DNA from 2 places in the Streptomyces sp. BBFR25 genome. Region 2 is predicted to be linked to the other one. Evidence: predicted binding sites of a transcription regulator. Region 2 holds the regulator's gene; the other holds the start of a gene.

Region 1 (8,754 bases), 950 kb from region 2:
GGTCGACAGGGCCTCGCCCTCGACGTCCTCGGCGATGATCAGCAGCGGCTTGCCCGACTGCATGACCTTCTCCAGGAGCGGCAGCAGGTCCTTGACGTTGCCGATCTTGGAGTTGGCGATCAGGATGTACGGGTCGTCGAGCGACGCCTCCATACGCTCCATGTCGGTGGCGAAGTACGCCGAGATGTAGCCCTTGTCGAAGCGCATACCCTCGGTGAGCTCCAGCTCCAGACCGAAGGTCTGGGACTCCTCGACGGTGATGACGCCTTCCTTGCCGACCTTGTCCATGGCCTCGGCGATCAGCTCGCCGATCTGGGTGTCGGCTGCGGAGATGGAGGCCGTGGAGGCGATCTGCTCCTTGGTCTCGACGTCCTTGGCCTGCTCGAGCAGGGCGGCGGAGACGGCCTCGACGGCCTTCTCGATACCGCGCTTGAGGGCCATCGGGTTGGCGCCGGCCGCGACGTTGCGCAGGCCTTCCTTGACCAGGGCCTGGGCGAGGACGGTCGCCGTGGTCGTACCGTCACCGGCGACGTCGTCCGTCTTCTTGGCGACTTCCTTGACCAGCTCGGCGCCGATCTTCTCGTACGGGTCCTCGAGCTCGATCTCCTTGGCGATGGAGACACCATCGTTGGTGATCGTGGGGGCGCCCCACTTCTTCTCGAGGACGACGTTGCGGCCCTTGGGGCCGAGCGTCACCTTGACGGCGTCCGCGAGCTGGTTCATGCCGCGCTCGAGGCCGCGCCGTGCCTCCTCGTCGAACGCGATGATCTTGGCCATGTGAAGTGGTCCCTCCAGGACTGGGGGTGATTCCTTCGGACCGCGCCCGCGCCCGCGACGGACGGCTCGCCGACCGCGTGGTTCCTTCCCCACCCGGTCCGCGGGCCTCACCGACCCGGTCCTTCGTTGTCACTCTCACCTTCAGAGTGCTAACGCCAATGATTAGCACTCGGCATGCCCGAGTGCAAGGTGCGCCCGCAAAGCGGGCTCGTTGAGGGGTGGTGGTCGGGCGACGGGCGGGCGCAAGCGCCTCTCGGGGATCGGGGCCCGCCGTCAGCCACCCGCGAACAGGGGGACGACGGGTGTCCGGGCAGGCCGAAGGGCCCGTACCCAGCGGGTACGGGCCCTTCGGATGAAGACCGGGTGCTGCGTCGGCCGCGCGTCTCAGGCGCTGAGGCGAACCATGTCGGCCTGCGGGCCCTTCTGACCCTGCGAGATCTCGAACTCGACCCGCTGGCCTTCTTCGAGGGTGCGGTAGCCGTCCATCTGAATCGCGCTGTAGTGGACGAAAACATCCGCACCACCGTCGACCGCGATGAAGCCGTACCCCTTCTCCGCGTTGAACCACTTGACGGTGCCCTGAGCCATGCCTAACTCCCCTATTACTGGCCCTTGCACAGATCCGCACTTCGCGGACCCGGGTCAGACCTCGCCCCCTCACGACTGGGGGCGTGCGCCGGAACGCGTCGACCGCGGCTGAATGTATCTGTCCAACTGCCGTCTGCAACAGGTCAATCGGACGAGAAATCTGGACGTACCCGGTCCGGAATGTGGCGAGAATTCGCCTGAATTCGGGTCAAGTCGGGTCACACAAAGGGAACAAAAGCCGCAGAATACGCACGCACTTTGGCTGCTTCTTGTCGGGCGGGCGGCAGGAATTAACGGTTCCCGTTGTGCTGATCGGGAGCGCGTTCCCCAACTCTACCGCGCTCAATCACATGGAATTGCCCCCTCCGTTTCTCTTACGGAGAGGGCAATACGCACTACAAGGTGTATCTGCTACCGCTTCAGCCGCCGGCGACCGCCGGGATGATCGAGACGCCCGCGCCGTCCGGCGTCGCGGTCTGAAGGCCCTGCTCGAAGCGGACGTCGTCGTCGTTGACGTAGACGTTGACGAAGCGGCGCAGCTTGCCCTGGTCGTCCAGGACGCGGGCGGCGATGCCGGTGTGGTTCTTCTCCAGGTCGGAGATGACCTCCCCGAGGTTGGCACCGTCGGCGCTCACCTCGGCCTTGCCGCCGGTGTAGGTACGCAGGATGGTCGGGATACGAACAGTGACGCTCACGTGGAACCTCCGGTCATGGTGTCTTGCCTAGGGGCGCGGGGAACTGCGCGACCGGCCACGGACGGCCCGCAGCCGAAGAACGAGGGAGCCGGGTCCCTAGACAAGTCCGGCCTCGCGGAAAGAATCGAGGTTGGGGCGGATCGTGGCGGTGAGGCCGGTGCCGGCCACCGCGTCGAGGGTCTTCAGGCCGTCGCCGGTGTTCAGGACGACCGTGGTGAGCGACGGGTCCAGCACACCGTCCTCGATCAGCTTCTTGGTGACGCCGACCGTCACGCCGCCCGCCGTCTCCGCGAAGATGCCCTCCGTGCGGGCGAGCAGCTTGATCGCGTCCACGACCTGCTCGTCGGTCACGTCCTCCACGGCACCGCCGGTGCGGCGGGCGATGTCGAGGACGTAGGGGCCGTCGGCCGGGTTGCCGATGGCCAGCGACTTGGCGATTGTGTTCGGCTTCTGCGGGCGGACCACGTCGTGCCCGGCCTTGTACGCGGTGGAGACCGGCGAGCAGCCCTCGGCCTGCGCGCCGAAGATCTTGTAGGGCCTGTCCTCGACCAGGCCCAGCTCGATCAGCTCCTTCAGCCCCTTGTCGATCTTCGTCAGCTGGGAGCCGGACGCGATCGGCACGACGAGCTGGTCGGGCAGGCGCCAGCCGAGCTGCTCGCAGATCTCGTACGCGAGGGTCTTGGAGCCCTCGGCGTAGTACGGCCGCAGGTTGACGTTGACGAAGCCCCAGCCCTCGCCGGCCGGGTCGCCGATCAGCTCGGAGCAGAAGCGGTTCACGTCGTCGTAGTTGCCCTCGATGCCGACCAGCTCACCGCCGTAGACGGCGGCCATGACGACCTTGCCCTGCTCCAGGTCGTGCGGGATGAACACGCAGGAGCGGAAACCGGCGCGGGCGGCGGCGGCGCCGACGGCACCGGCGAGGTTGCCGGTGGAGGAGCAGGACAGGGTGGTGAAGCCGAAGGCGCGGGCGGCCTCGATGGCCTGGGCGACGACGCGGTCCTTGAAGGAGTGCGTGGGGTTGCCGGAGTCGTCCTTGACGTACAGCCCGCCGGTGACGCCCAGCTCGCGGGCGAGGTTGTCGGCCTTGACGAGCTTGGTCCAGCCGGGGTTGATGTTCGGCTTGGTCGCGACGTCGGCCGGGACGGGCAGCAGGGGGGCGTAGCGCCAGATGTTCGCGGGGCCCGCTTCGATCCGCTTGCGCAGCTCCTCGGCGTCGTAGGCGGAGAAGTCGTAGGCGATCTCGAGGGGGCCGAAACACTCTTCGCAGGCGAAGACCGGTCCGAGCGGGACCCGGTGGCCGCACTCCCGGCAGCTCAGCGCGGCGGCGGGGCCGAGGTCGACGGTGCCGTCGGTGGGGTTCGTGGAGGTTTCGGCAGTCTGCACAGCCATGGAGGCGAGGCCCTTTCTCCTCATCTTCCTCACGACGCATCTCGCCGTGAGACGGATTTGGCACCTTCCCTAGCCGGGAGCCTCGCCACATCTGCGTGACAAGAGCCGGCTGGAGGGTTGCCGGGGCTTCATCGGGCCGTATCCCTCTGCCCCTCTGGATGAGCGGTATGAAGTTGTTCTTCGCTGGTACGCGCGGCGACCCCGGCATGCGGTGGTCCCACGCGTTGTTCAAGACTGTAACCGAAGGCCAGGACGGTTGAGATAGTCGTCCGCACCGCGAGATGGATCACAAAGGAGCCCCGGGACGTGCTGGAAGAAGTCGAGCGCTGGCTGGACGCACGCTCCTGGTCGGCCGCGGACCGGCCGGTCCAGCACCTTCTGTCCGCCAAGCACGCCACCGGGCAGTCGGTCAGCGTGGTGCTCCCCGCCCTGGACGAGGAGGCGACGGTCGGCGACATCGTCGCGGTGATCCGGCGGGAGCTGGTGGAGCGGGTGCCGCTCGTCGACGAGGTCGTGGTCGTGGACTCCGGGTCGAGCGACCGCACGGCGGAGGTGGCCGCGGCGGCCGGCGCGCGCGTCGTGCACCGCGACGCGATCCTCCCCCGCATCCCGGCCGTGCCGGGCAAGGGCGAGGTGCTGTGGCGTTCGCTGCTGGTCACCGGCGGGGACATCGTCTGCTTCGTCGACGCCGACCTGCGCGAGTTCTCCGCCGACTTCGTCTCCGGGATCGTGGGCCCACTGCTCACCGACCCGGACGTGCACCTGGTCAAGGCCATGTACGACCGCCCGCTCGGCTCTGCTCCCGGCCAGGGCGGCCGGGTCACGGAGCTGATGGCCCGCCCGCTGCTCAACATGCACTGGCCGCTGCTGGCCGGTTTCGTCCAGCCGCTGGGCGGCGAGTACGCGGCCCGCCGCTCCCTGCTGGAACGGCTCCCCTTCCCGGTCGGCTACGGCGTCGAGCTGGGCATGCTGGTCGACGCCCTCCACCTGGTGGGCCTGGACGCGCTCGCGCAGGTCGACGTGGGGGTCCGCGTCCACCGCCACCAGGACGGGCGGGCGCTGGGCCGGATGGCCGCCGCGATCTACCGCACCGCCCAGCTCCGGCTGGCCCGCGGCCACCTGGTCCGACCGGCCCTCACCCAGTTCGAACGCGGCGTCGACGGCTTCGAGCCGCACACCTACGCCGTGGACACCGAGGAACGGCCCCCGATGACGGAGATCGCGGAGTACGCGGCCCGGCGGGTGGCGTGAGGGCAGCGGGCCGGGTGACCGAATCACGGTCCGCGTGACACGGGGCGACGTTTGAGGCGTGAGGGGCCGGGCTAGGTTGAGGCGTATGGCTTCAAGGTTCGGTGCTGCTCAGGTGCTGGTCGCCTCCAACCGGGGGCCCGTCTCGTACGAGGTGCGGGAGGACGGGTCGCTGCACGCCAAACGGGGTGGTGGCGGGCTGGTCTCGGGGCTGTCGGCCATCGGGCCCGACGCCGGTGCGCTGTGGGTGTGCTCGGCGCTGGGCGACGGCGACCGCGAGGCGGTGCGGCGCGGGGTCGGCGAGGACGGCGTACGGATGCTGGACGTACCGGCCGACGTGCACGCGGACGCGTACAACGGGATCGCCAACTCGGTGCTGTGGTTCGTGCACCACATGCTGTACCAGACGCCCCTGGAGCCGGTCTTCGACGCGGAGTTCCGGCGGCAGTGGGCCTCCTACGAGGCGTACAACCGGGCCTTCGCCGAGGCGCTGGCCGAGGAGGCGGCCGAGGGTGCGGTCGCGATCGTGCAGGACTACCACCTGACGCTGGTGCCGGGGATGCTGCGCGAGCTGCGGCCCGACCTCAGGATCGGCCATTTCTCGCACACGCCGTGGGCGCCGGTCGACTACTTCCGGCTGCTGCCGGACGACATCGCCGAGCAGGTGCTGCGCGGGATGCTGGGCGCCGACCGGCTGGGCTTCCTCACCCGGCGCTGGGCCGACGCGTTCACCGCGTGCTGCGACGCCGTGCTGGGCGGGCTCGGCGGCACGGAGATCGGCGTGCACGGGCTGGGCGCCGACGGGGACTTCCTGCGCGCGCGGTCGCACGAGGCCGACGTCGAGGAGCGGATGGCGGACCTGCGGGCGGAGATCGGGGAGGGCCGCCGCACGATCGTGCGGGTGGACCGGACCGAGCTGTCCAAGAACATCGTGCGGGGGCTGCTGGCCTACCGGGAGCTGCTGGCGGGCCGGCCCGAGTGGCGCGAGCGGGTCGTGCACGTCGCCTTCGCCTACCCCTCGCGGCAGGACCTCGCCGTGTACCGGGACTACACGGCCGAGGTGCGGCGGGTCGCGGAGGCGATCAACGAGGAGTACGGCACGCCGGGGTGGACGCCGGTCGTGCTGAACCTGAAGGACGACTTCGCGCGGTCGCTGGCGGCGTACCGGCTGGCGGACGTGGCGCTCGTCAACCCCGTCCGGGACGGGATGAACCTCGTCGCGAAGGAGGTGCCGGTCGTCTCCGACAGCGGCTGCGCGCTGGTGCTCTCGCGGGAGGCGGGGGCGTACGAGGAGCTGGGCGAGGACGCGCTGGTGGTGAACCCGTACGACGTGGTCGGGACGGCGGACGCCTTGCACGAGGCGCTCGTCCTGCCGGCCGGGGAGCGGGCCGAGCGGTCGAAGCGGCTCGCGGCCGCCGGCACCGCGCTGCCCCCGGCGCGGTGGTTCCTGGAGCAGCTGGACGCGCTGCGGGGCTGAGGGGCCGGGTGGGGGCTACTTGTCCTGGACCGGCGGGCAGGTGCCGGTCTCCTCGCCGATCGAGTTGATCTCGGCGTTCGACCGGGGGTCACCGGCGTAGTTCACCTGGTCCGTGCACTTCACCCCGTCCTCCTTCGGCGTGCCGGACGGGGTGCCGGCCGACTGGACCGGCGGGCAGGTGCCGGTCTCCTCGCCGATCGAGTTGATCTCCGCGTTCGACCGGGGGTCACCGGCGTAGTTGACCTGGTCCGTGCACTTCTCCCCCGCCGCCCGGTCCGGGTTCGACGCCTTCGGGGTGTCCGAGGACGTGCCGCCGGTGGTGGTTCCCTCGTCGGCGGTGGGGGACTGTGCGGTGCTCGGCGCGGTGGCGGTGGGGGAGCCCGAGGCGAGGGCGTCGTAGGGGCCGCCGCCGTCGCCGCCGCTGCCGCAGGCGGTGAGCGTCAGGCCGAGGGTCACGGCGGCGAGGACGAGCAACGGGGTCTTCCGAGCGGACATGACGGGTTCCTCCACGGTTTTGGTCTCACTGAGCAGGTGTGACGCCCTGCAAGACCGGGCGGGCGGAGGCCGGGGTTCCACCGCCCGGGGCGTCAGGACACGCCTGTGACACGCGGGGGAACCGTCCGTGACGTTGTCTCAGGCCAGCCGGTGCGCGAGGGCCGCCAGCAGCGCCACCACTCCGGCCGGACCGGCCACCTCGACGTCCGCGCGCTTGCGCAGCTCCGTCACCTCGTCGCTGCCGCTGCAGACCAGGAGGCCCGGGGTGCCCTCGGCGCGGAGGGTGTCGACGGCCGCGTAGGCCGGGAGGTCGCCGAGGTCGTCTCCGGCGAAGAGGACGGAGGCGGCGTCGAGGGAGTGCGCGTACGACCGCAGGGCCGCGCCCTTGTCCATGCCCGGCGGGCGCAGCTCCAGGACCATGCGGCCCGGCTCGACGATCAGGCCGTGCCGGGCGGCCAGGTCGGTGAGCGGGGCGCGCAGGGCGTCGAAGGCGGCCTGCGGGTCGGGGGCGCGGCGGGTGTGGACGGCGACCGCGTGCCCCTTGTCCTCCGTCCAGGTGCCCTCCGCCGCCCCGGACCGCTCCAGCAGCCCCGGCAGCTCGGCGCGGACGGCGGCGACGCCGGGGTGCGGTTCGGGCGTGGTGAGGGTGCCGGTGGCGGCGTCCCAGCGCTCGGCGCCGTAGTGGCCGAGGACGACGAGGCGGTCGAGGCCGGGGACGCCCGCGAAGCCGCCGTAGCGCACGGCGACCTCGGCCGGGCGGCCGGTGATCACGGCGATCGAGGCGACCTTCGGGGCCAGCGCCGCGAGCGCCGGTACGGCCTCGGGGTGGGCGCGGGCCCGGTCGGGGTCGGGCACGATCGGGGCGAGCGTGCCGTCGAAGTCGAGCGCGACCACCGCGCGGCCGGGGTGCGCGAGGATCGCGTCGAGTCCTTCGCGCCCGGCCGCCGTCGCGGGCGTCGGCAGGGGGTGCGGGGAGTCGTCTCGGGTGGAGTCCTGGTGGCTGCCCATACCCGCGAACCTATCCCGCCGGGGCCGGTCGCACGCCTCACCCGCGCGCCACAGGGACCGGCGCGCGGGGCGGCTCTCGGGCCGGTACGCAGAACGCTGGGACCGCCCGCGCCGGACGAGCCGTCACACCGGTCCACACGGCGCACCGAGGGGTTCATGTGCCGGTCCGGTCCTCCGGGCCCGGAAGGGGCCCCCGGCCCGGGAACGGCGGAGCCGGCGACGCGAGCACTCCCCGCCGCGGAACTCCCGTACCCGGGGTACGGGTGCCGGGGTGCTCCGGGCCCGGAAGGGGCCGCCCCCGGCCCGGGAAACGGCGGACCCGGCGACGCGAGCACTCCCCGCCGCGGGACTCCCGCACCCGGGGTACGGGTGCCGGGCTGCTCCGGGCCCGGAAGGAGCCGCCCCCGGCCCGGGAAACGGCGGACCCGGCGGCGCGGGCACGCCGCGGGCGGCGGACTCAGCGCTCCCCGCGACGGGATCCCCGTGCCCGGCGCCGGGTACGGGTGCCGGGCTCCGGGCCCGGAAGGGGCAGCCCCGGGCCCGGGAACGGGGGGCCCGGCGGCGCGGGCGCGGTGGGAGGGGCGGGCTCAGCGCTCCCCGCGGCGGGACTCCCGTACCCGGCGCAGGCGGTTGACCGTGACCGGGTCGGTGGCCAGGGCGCGGGGGTCGTCGAGGAGGGCGTTGAGGAGCTGGTAGTAGCGGACGGGGGCCAGGCCCAGCTCCTCGCGGATGGCGCGCTCCTTGGCGCCGGGGCCGGAGAAGCCACGGCGTTCCAGTGCGAGGATGCTCCGCTCCCGCTCGGCCAGCTCTCCCGGGTCCCGGTCCATGTACGGCACCGTAGCGCCCGCCACCGACAACGCGGCCGCTACTCCGCGCTGCCCGCCCGCATCGCCGTCGCCTGGATCTGGCCGAGGACCCCCTTGGGGCTGCCGCCGGAGGAGACCGCCTCGCCGATGTGCTTCTTGACGTCCGCGCTGACCGAGGCCCAGGAGGTCTTGCCGACCGGGTACAGCTCGGAGAGCAGCAGCTCGTCCAGGAACGGCTTGAGGTTCTTGTCCTCGGCGGCGGTGCTCATGG
Region 2 (8,754 bases):
CAGGCCCTGCCGGGCGCCGGAGCCGTGACCGCCGCGCGGGGTGACGTAGGCGTGCGAGGTGCCGAGTTCGCCGTGCACCTCCCACAGGAGGTCGACCAGGTCGTCGTGGGTGGCGACGCGGTCCAGGACGGGCCGGTAGCGGTCCAGGACGCCGTCCCAGTCGACGCCGTTCATGTCGGCCCGCCAGAAGTGGTCCCGCATGATGCGGCCGGTCTCGTCGAACATCTGCCGCCACTCCGCGGCCGGTTCCACGGTCTGGCGGACCCGGCCCAGGTCGACGGTGACGTTGGTGTCGCTGTCCTCGTCGCCGGAGGCCCGCCGGTCGCTGGGCACGACCTTGAGCCGGCCGTCGGTCCACAGCAGCACCCGCTTGCCGTCGCCGCTGACCTCGTAGTGGTCGGCGTCGCCGCCGAGGTGCTCGACGCGCTGCTGGGCGAGGTCGTACCGCTCCAGCTCGGTGTGGGGGTCGGGGTCCTCCGGGGTGGCGCGGGAGGCGCCGAGGACACCGGTGAGCGGGTGGCGCAGCCACAGGACGCCGTCCTTGGCGGCGCGCAGCCGGGAGTAGCGGGCGGCCTCCACCGGGAAGGGCACGATGCGGTCGGCGAGGCCCTCGATGTCGATCCGGGTGGTGGGGGTGCCCTCGCTGTCGGGGGTCTCCTCGCGGTCCGGCGTCTCGAAGGGGCGGCCGTGGCGCTGCGGGCCGAAGGGCGAGGGCGTGGTCGCGGCGAGGGTGATCAGGTAGGGCCGGGCGCCCTCGACGAAGGCCAGGTCGAAGACGTGCTCGTCGTAGACCGGGTCGAAGGAGCGGGTGGAGAGGAAGGCGAGGTGCTTGCCGTCCAGGGTGAAGGCGGGCGAGTAGTCCTTGAAGCGCAGCGGGGTCGCCTCGCTCACCGACAGGTCGGTGGTGTTGGCGAGCTTGAGCTGGCGCAGCGGGTCGGGGCCGGGGTGGGACCAGGCGAGCCAGGCCGAGTCCGGCGAGAAGACCAGGCCGGACGCGTCGCCGTCCTCGCTGCGGTCGACCTCGCGGACCTCGCCGCTCTCGCGCTCGACGAGCAGCACCCGCCCGTCGTGCGAGGCGACGGCGACGCGGCTGCCGTCGGGGGCCACGGCGAGGTTCAGCACCCGGCCGAGCTGTCCGGCGGCCAGGCGCCGTGCGGTGGCGCCGGGGGCGAGCCCGGTGGCGGGCGCGAACTCCAGGGCGTCGTCGCCCTCGGCGTCCGTCACCCATACCACCCACTCCTCGCCGTCGGCGCGGAAGGTGCGCGGCAGCCGGTTGCGGACCCCGGGGGTGGCCGCGAGCGCGCGGGCGGGACCGGAGCGGTGGGTGACCCAGTGCACGCCGCCGCGCACGGCGACGGCGCTGCCGCGCGCGGTGTGGTCGGGGGACGCGGAGCCGAACCAGCGGGCGGCGTTGACCGGGTACGGCTGGAGGTCGACGCGGGCGCCGCCGAGCCGGATGTCGAGCCGTCGCGGCTCGGCGCCGTCCAGGTCGTCCAGCGTCCACAGTTCACCGGCGGAGGAGTAGACGACGCGGGTGCCGTCGGTGGCGGCGTGCCGGGCGTAGAAGCCGTCGACAGGCGTGTGCCGGCGCAGGTCGGAGCCGTCGGCGAGGGAGGAGTACAGGGCGCCGGTGCCCTCGTGGTCGGAGAGGAAGGCGATCCGGTCGCCGACCCAGAAGGGGTACTCGATGTTGCCGTCGAGGTCGGCGTGCAGGCGGACGAACTCGCCGTCGTCCTCGCGGTCGATCCACAGCTTGCCCGCCGTGCCACCCCGGTAGCGCTTCCACCAGGCGGCCTCGCGGCCCATCGGCGCGGACAGCAGCACGGTGTGCGGACCCTGGGCGACGTCGCCGACGGGCCCGTAGGGCAGGGTGTCCGCCGGTCCGCCGTCGAGCGGGACGGCGCGGGCCCAGCTGCGGCGCAGGCTGGCCTGGCCGTAGGTGCTCAGGGCGAGGACGCGGCCGTCGTCGGTCCAGCCGCGTACCTGGGTCCTGATGCTGCCCCAGTGGGTGAGGCGCTCGGCGCGGCCGCCGTCGACGGGCGCGACGTGCACCTCGGGGGCGCCGTCGCGGGTGGAGGTCCAGGCGACCGTGGTGCCGTCGGGCGAGATGCGCGGGTGGTTCACCGGCACGTTGTCGGCGCTGACCCGCCAGGCCCGGCCGCCGTCGAGCGGGGCGAGCCACACGTCGTCCTCGGCGGTGAAGGCGACCAACTCGCCGTGCGGGTGCGGAAAGCGGAGGTAGGCAGGCGCTGCGGGCTGAGTCACCCCCATACCCTATGCAGGGGCGCCGCCCGCCGACAGAGGTTTGGATCACTTCCCGGCCGCCGGCCGCCCATGACCGAGCGGCGGTGGGCTACTTGCCCTGCACCGGCCGGCAGTGCGGGTCGTCCGGGCACCAGATGGTCCGGGTGACGGTCACGGTGGGCCCGGGCCCGTTCTGGGAGGGCCGGTTCGCGGGCGGGGCGCTGGTGGCGTCGCAGTCGCCCAGTCCCTTGACCCGGAACCACTCCTTGCCGTCCACCTTCGCGGTCAGGTTCCCGCGCACACAGGCGCCGTTGACGACCCGGGTCACCTTGCCGTCGACGGTGATGTCCTGGCCGGTGTCCGTCCTGCCCTCGCAGTCGACGGAAGCGACGGCGTCCTCGGAGGCCGAGGCGGTGGTGCCCTTGTCCCCGAAGGAGGCGGTGCAGGTGAGCCACCGCACCTTCGCCTTCTGCCGCTCCAGTTCCCGGGTGACGGTCTGGTCGGTCGTGTACGCCACCGAAGCGGAGCTGAGCCCGCCCGGGTCGCACGCGACGAGACCACCGACGGCCACCGCCGAGCCGACGGCCACCGGAATCATGCGCCGAATCCGTCTCAAAGCCCCCATGGAGGGCAGCCTGCCACCGCACCGGGACCAGCGGTAGGGCGCATACGGCCACTCCTCACTACCGTGGGCGCCATGGGCAACGACCGCAGGCAGCGCAGGCTCGTGGTGGACGAACACACCACCTGGCTGTGGAGCCACCGGCAGAAACGCGGGCGCGACGGCATCTGGCGGGACGCGCTGACGCTGTACCGCGACGGCGTGCGGGTGCGGTTCGTGTTCCTCGCAGGCCCCGCGGGCTCGGGCCGCTGCACCACGGAGGGCCACCTCTGGTTCGAGGGCTGCGTGGCCGACGGCCGCGGCAACCTGCTCAACCTGCGCGAACCCGGTGTCGTACGGGCGCTGGTGGCGGAGGCCGGGCGGCGCGGACTGCTGCCCGGGCGCGGGGGCGGGCCGGTGGAACTGGACGGCTGGGGCCTGTTCGCGGCCGTGGCCGCCGCCGTCGACGGCCGACCGGGCGGGTCAGGACCAGCGGCCGGTGCGGGCCAGGAGTACGGCGGTCGCGGCGGTGCCCGCGGTGGAGGTGCGCAGGACGCTGCGGCCCAGCCGGTAGGGCGCCGCGCCGGCCTCGGCGAACAGGGCCAACTCCTCGGGGGACACGCCGCCTTCGGGGCCGACGACGAGCACGATGTGACCGGTGGCGGGGAGTTCGACGGCGGACAGGGGTTCCTCGCCGCTCTCGTGGAGTACGGCGGCGAAGTCGGCCTCGGCCAGAAGTGAGGCAACCTGCTTGCTCGTCGCCGCGTCCGCGACGTCCGGGAAGCGGACCCGGCGGGACTGCTTGCCCGCCTCGCGGGCCGTCGCCCGCCACTTGCCGAGCGCCTTCAGACCGCGCTCGCCCTTCCACTGCGTGATGCACCGGGACGCCGCCCAGGGCACGATCGCGTCGACCCCGACCTCGGTCATCGTCTCGACGGCCAGCTCACCGCGGTCACCCTTGGGCAGGGCCTGGACGACGGTGATGCGGGGCTGCTCGGCGGGCTCCTCGCGCACGCCGCCCACGAGGGTGACGACCAGGCGGTCCTTGCCCTCGGCGGCCCGCACGACGCCCTCGGCCCAGCGGCCGCTGCCGTCGGTGAGGACGACGTCCTCGCCCGCCCGCAGCCGCTTCACGGAGACGGCGTGCCGCCCCTCCGGGCCGTCGAGGACGTACTCCCCCGCGGTCAGGTCCTCCGGCCGCAGGGAGTCGGCCACGAACACCGGTGCCGTCATCGGGCGCCGCCTCCCGTCGCGTAGCCCGACAACCCCGACAACGCTGTCCCGGCGGCGGCGAGTTCGGCCGCCAGCACCTCCACCAGCTGTCCGGCGGGCAGTTCCCGGGCCATCCGGTGGCCCTGTCCCGCCCACAGGGCCATGCCCTGCGCGTCGCCCGCCTTCGCCGACGCCTTGCGCACCGGCGCGGTGAGGTGGTGCACCTCGGGGTAGGCGGCGGGGGCGTAGGGACCGTGCTCGCGCAGGAAGCGGTTGACCAGGGCGCGGGCGGGGCGGCCGGAGAAGGCCCGGGTGAGTTCGGTGCGGACGAACAGGGGGTTGGTCAGCGCCTGCTTGTGCAGGTCGTGCGCGCCGGACTCCGGAGTGGCGAGGAAGGCGGTGCCGAGCTGGGCCGCGCTCGCGCCGGCCGCGAGGACCGCGGCGATCTGGGTGCCGCGCATGATGCCTCCCGCGGCGACGATCGGCAGGCTCACCGCCTCCCGGACCTGGGCGACCAGCGACAGCAGGCCGGTGCCCAGGCCGCCGGTCTCCGGGTTGTCCCGGTGGGTGCCCTGGTGGCCGCCGGCCTCGACGCCCTGGGCGATCACCGCGTCGGCGCCGGACTGCTCGACGGCCCGGGCCTCGTCCACGGTGGTCGCGCTCACCAGCGCGAAGGTGCCCACGCGGTGCAGGGAGTCGACGGCCTCACGGCTCGGGACGCCGAAGTGGAAGGAGACCACCGGTACGGGGTTGTCCAGCAGTACGGCGAGCTTGGTGTCGTAGCCGTCGTCGCGGCCGCAGTCCGGGTCGCCCAGCTCCGTCTCGTACCAGGCGGCCTCGCCGGCCAGCTGGTGGGCGTAGACGTCGACGGCGGCGAGGTCGGCCGCCTCCGTCTGCGGGAGGAAGAGGTTGACGCCGAAGGGGCGGCTCGTCAGTCCCCGCAGCTGTTTGATCTCCTGGTACATCCCGTCCGCGGTCTTGTACCCGGCGGCCAGGAAGCCCAGCCCGCCCGCCTCGGACACCGCGGCCGCGAGCCGTGGCACGGAGACGCCGCCCGCCATGGGCGCCTGCACGATCGGGTAGGGGAAGAGATCGGTCAGTGCGGAGGACATGACGGCATGTTGTCACGTCCTCCACACAAGTCCGAATCCGGGCTTCCGTCGGCATACGCCAGGAGCATCCGCGTCCCCAGAAGGGCCTCAGCGCCCGGCGAAGGCGTCAGGTCCGCCCGTTGAACGCGTCCTTCAGCCGGGAGAACAAGCCCTGCTGCCCCGGCTGGAACTGACCCGTCGGGCGTTCCTCGCCGCGGAGTTTGGCCAGCTCGCGCAGGAGGCGTTCCTGTTCGGGGTCGAGCTTGCCCGGGGTGGTGACCTCGACGTGGACGATGAGGTCGCCTCGGCCGCCGCCGCGCAGGTGGGTGACGCCCCGGCCGTGCTTCGGGATCGACTGGCCGGACTGGGTGCCCGGGCGGATGTCGACCTCCTCCATGCCGTCGAGGGTCTCCAACGGCACCTTCGTGCCGAGGGCCGCCGCCGTCATCGGGATGGTGACCGTGCAGTGCAGGTCGTCGCCGCGGCGCTGGAAGGTCGAGTGGGGCAGCTCGTGGATCTCGACGTACAGGTCACCGGCGGGGCCGCCGCCGGGGCCGACCTCGCCCTCGCCCGCGAGCTGGATCCGGGTGCCGTTGTCGACACCGGCCGGGATCTTCACGGTCAGGGTGCGCCGGGAGCGGACCCGGCCGTCGCCCGCGCACTCCGGGCACGGGGTCGGGACCACGGTGCCGAAGCCCTGGCACTGCGGGCAGGGGCGCGAGGTCATGACCTGGCCCAGGAAGGACCGGGTGACCTGCGAGACCTCACCGCGGCCGCGGCACATGTCACACGTCTGGGCCGACGTGCCGGGCGCCGCGCCCTCACCGTTGCAGGTGTTGCAGACGACCGCGGTGTCGACCTGGATGTCCTTGGTCGTGCCGAACGCGGCCTCGTCCAGCTCCACCTCGATGCGGATCATCGCGTCCTGGCCCCGGCGGGTGCGCGAGCGCGGCCCGCGCTGCGACGCCGTACCGAAGAACGCGTCCATGATGTCCGAGAAGTTCCCGAAGCCACCCGCGCCGAAGCCGCCCGCGCCACCGCCGGCGGCCTGCGACAGGGGGTCGCCGCCGAGGTCGTAGACCTGCTTCTTCTGCGGGTCCGACAACACCTCGTAGGCGGCGTTGATCTCCTTGAACCGCTCCTGGGTCTTCGGATCGGGGTTGACGTCCGGGTGCAGCTCGCGGGCGAGCCTCCGGAACGCCTTCTTGATCTCGTCCTGGGAAGCGTCGCGGCGCACGCCGAGTACGGCGTAGTAGTCCGTGGCCACCTACGACTCCGCCAGGATCTGTCCGACGTACCGTGCCACTGCGCGTACCGCTCCCATCGTTCCCGGGTAGTCCATGCGGGTCGGTCCGACCACGCCGAGCTTGGCAACCGCCTCGCCGCCCGAACCGTAGCCGACCGACACGACGGACGTTGAGTTGAGTCCCTCGTGGGCGTTCTCATGACCGATCCGTACGGTCACGCCCGGATCCTTCGCCTCGCCGAGCAGCTTGAGGAGCACGACCTGCTCCTCCAGCGCCTCCAGCACCGGCCGGATCACCAAGGGGAAGTCGTGCCCGAAGCGGGTCAGATTGGCGGTGCCGCCGATCATCAACCGCTCCTCGTTCTCCTCGACCAGCGTCTCCAGGAGAGTGGAGAGCACGGTGGAGACCGTACCGCGATCCTCGGCCTCGAAGGGCTCCGCCAGATCTTCCACCAAAGACGGCACATCCGTGAAACGGCGCCCCGCGACCCGGCTGTTGAGCCGCGCCCGCAGATCGGCCAGCGACGCCTCGCCGAACGGCGCCGGGCAGTCGACCATCCGCTGCTCGACCCGGCCGGTGTCCGTGATCAGCACGAGCATCAGCCGCGCGGGCGCGAGCGAGAGCAGCTCCACGTGCCGCACGGTCGAGCGGGTCAGCGACGGGTACTGCACCACGGCGACCTGCCGGGTGAGCTGCGCGAGCAGCCGCACCGTGCGGGCCACCACGTCGTCGAGGTCGACGGCGCCCTCCAGGAAGTTCTGGATGGCACGCCGCTCGGGCGCGGTCATCGGCTTGACGCCGGCCAGCTTGTCGACGAAGAGCCGGTAGCCCTTGTCGGTCGGGATGCGCCCCGCGCTGGTGTGCGGCTGGGCGATGAACCCCTCGTCCTCCAGGGCCGCCATGTCATTGCGCACGGTGGCCGGGGAGACGCCGAGGTTGTGCCGCTCGGTGAGGGCCTTGGAACCGACCGGTTCCTCGGTGCCGACGTAGTCCTGGACGATGGCGCGCAGCACCTTCAGCCTGCGTTCACTGAGCATCGGCGCGCACCTCCAGCTGTCCGTCCGCCCGTTTCCGGCCTGTCTGTCCTGGCACTCATGGCTCGCGAGTGCCAGACTTCCCCGGCCCAGTGTACGGCCGTGGGGTACGCCCCCGGCAAGGCCGGGACCAAGCCGTTAGCGTCGTCGCCGTGACGGTGACTTGGGAAGAGCTGGGCTGGGAGCGACTGGCGGACGGGGTGGGGCGGTGCCGGCTGCCGGGGTGGGACTGCACGGCGGGGCTGGTGCTCGGCCCGGACGCGACGCTGATGGTGGACGCCGGGTCGAGCCTGGAGGAGGGCGCCCGGCTGCGCGAGGAGGCGCAGCGGCTGACCGGCCGCCGTGTGACACATCTCGCGCTGACCCACCCGCACTTCGACCACGTCTTCGGCGCGGCGGCCTTCCCGGACGCGGAGGTGTACGGCGCGTACGGCGCGGTGGGCACCGACGCGTTGTTCGCGCCGGGCGGACAGGGGCGCGAGGCGCTGCGCGCGGACGCGGTGGCGGAGGGCCTGGACGCGCGGCGCGCGGCGGCAGCGGCCGACGCGCTCGTCCCCGTCCGGCACGAGGTCCGCGGCGAGTGCGGGCTCGACCTGGGCGGCGGACGGCGGGTCCGGCTGGCCGACGTGGGCCCGGGACACACCGGGCACGACCTCGCGGTGCTGGTGCCGGGCGCCCCGGCGGTCGTCTTCTGCGGCGACCTGGTCGAGGAGTCCGGCGAGCCGCAGGCGGGCCCCGACGCCGTACCGGCGCGCTGGCCGGCCGCCCTGGACCGGCTGCTGGACCTGGGCGGCGACGACGCGCTGTACGTCCCCGGTCACGGAGCGGTGGTGGACGCGGCCTTCGTCCGGGCCCAACGGGACGCGCTGGCCGCCCGGTTCGGCGTGTCGCGCTGATCACGGGCGGGCGTTCCTCGTATCTTCGGCAGAATGCGCCAGTACTCCGCCGACCTGACCCCTCCGTGGAAGAAACCGCAGCCCGTTCCCGAGGTACCGGCCGATCCCGGCCTGGTGGTCGAGGAGCCCGGCACCGGTTTCTGCGGCGCCGTGATCGGCTGCGAGGCGGGCACGGTGACCCTGGAGGACCGCTTCGGCAAGCACCGGGTCTTCCCGATGGAACCGCGCGGCTTCCTGCTGGAGGGGCGCGTGGTGACGCTGGTCCGCCCGTCCTCCTCCGGTCCGGCGCGGTCCGCCCCCTCCCGTACGGCGTCCGGTTCGGTCGCCGTCCCCGGCGCCCGCGCACGGGTGGCGCGCGCCGGGCGCATCTACGTCGAGGGGCGGCACGACGCCGAGCTGGTCGAGAAGGTCTGGGGCGACGACCTGCGC

The links. The regulator HrcA, encoded in region 2, represses chaperone genes, less so after heat shock. The targets are predictions, from matches to a motif close to TTNGCACTCNGNNNNNCNGAGTGCNAA.
Region 1: the regulator HrcA is predicted to act here: its motif matches at 940-966, upstream of groL (chaperonin GroEL).

The regions. Positions count from the first base shown of each region.
Region 1 covers NZ_CP172447.1:3,861,499-3,870,252, forward strand. Annotated here, with positions in the region: gene groL (chaperonin GroEL) at 1-777, opposite strand, end outside; gene ACGH52_RS17440 (cold-shock protein) at 1,162-1,365, opposite strand; gene ACGH52_RS17445 (MoaD/ThiS family protein) at 1,785-2,060, opposite strand; gene thrC (threonine synthase) at 2,157-3,449, opposite strand; SAM riboswitch class I at 3,467-3,614, opposite strand; gene ACGH52_RS17455 (glucosyl-3-phosphoglycerate synthase) at 3,756-4,700, shown strand; gene ACGH52_RS17460 (trehalose-6-phosphate synthase) at 4,786-6,174, shown strand; gene ACGH52_RS17465 (hypothetical protein) at 6,190-6,669, opposite strand; gene otsB (trehalose-phosphatase) at 6,808-7,677, opposite strand; gene ACGH52_RS17475 (DUF3263 domain-containing protein) at 8,265-8,504, opposite strand; gene ACGH52_RS17480 (extracellular solute-binding protein) at 8,543-8,754, opposite strand, start outside.
Region 2 covers NZ_CP172447.1:2,907,516-2,916,269, forward strand. Annotated here, with positions in the region: gene ACGH52_RS13230 (S41 family peptidase) at 1-2,271, opposite strand, end outside; gene ACGH52_RS13235 (hypothetical protein) at 2,354-2,842, opposite strand; gene ACGH52_RS13240 (16S rRNA (uracil(1498)-N(3))-methyltransferase) at 3,329-4,078, opposite strand; gene ACGH52_RS13245 (nitronate monooxygenase) at 4,075-5,169, opposite strand; gene dnaJ (molecular chaperone DnaJ) at 5,276-6,415, opposite strand; gene hrcA (heat-inducible transcriptional repressor HrcA) at 6,416-7,432, opposite strand; gene ACGH52_RS13260 (MBL fold metallo-hydrolase) at 7,582-8,325, shown strand; gene ACGH52_RS13265 (DUF3097 domain-containing protein) at 8,359-8,754, shown strand, end outside.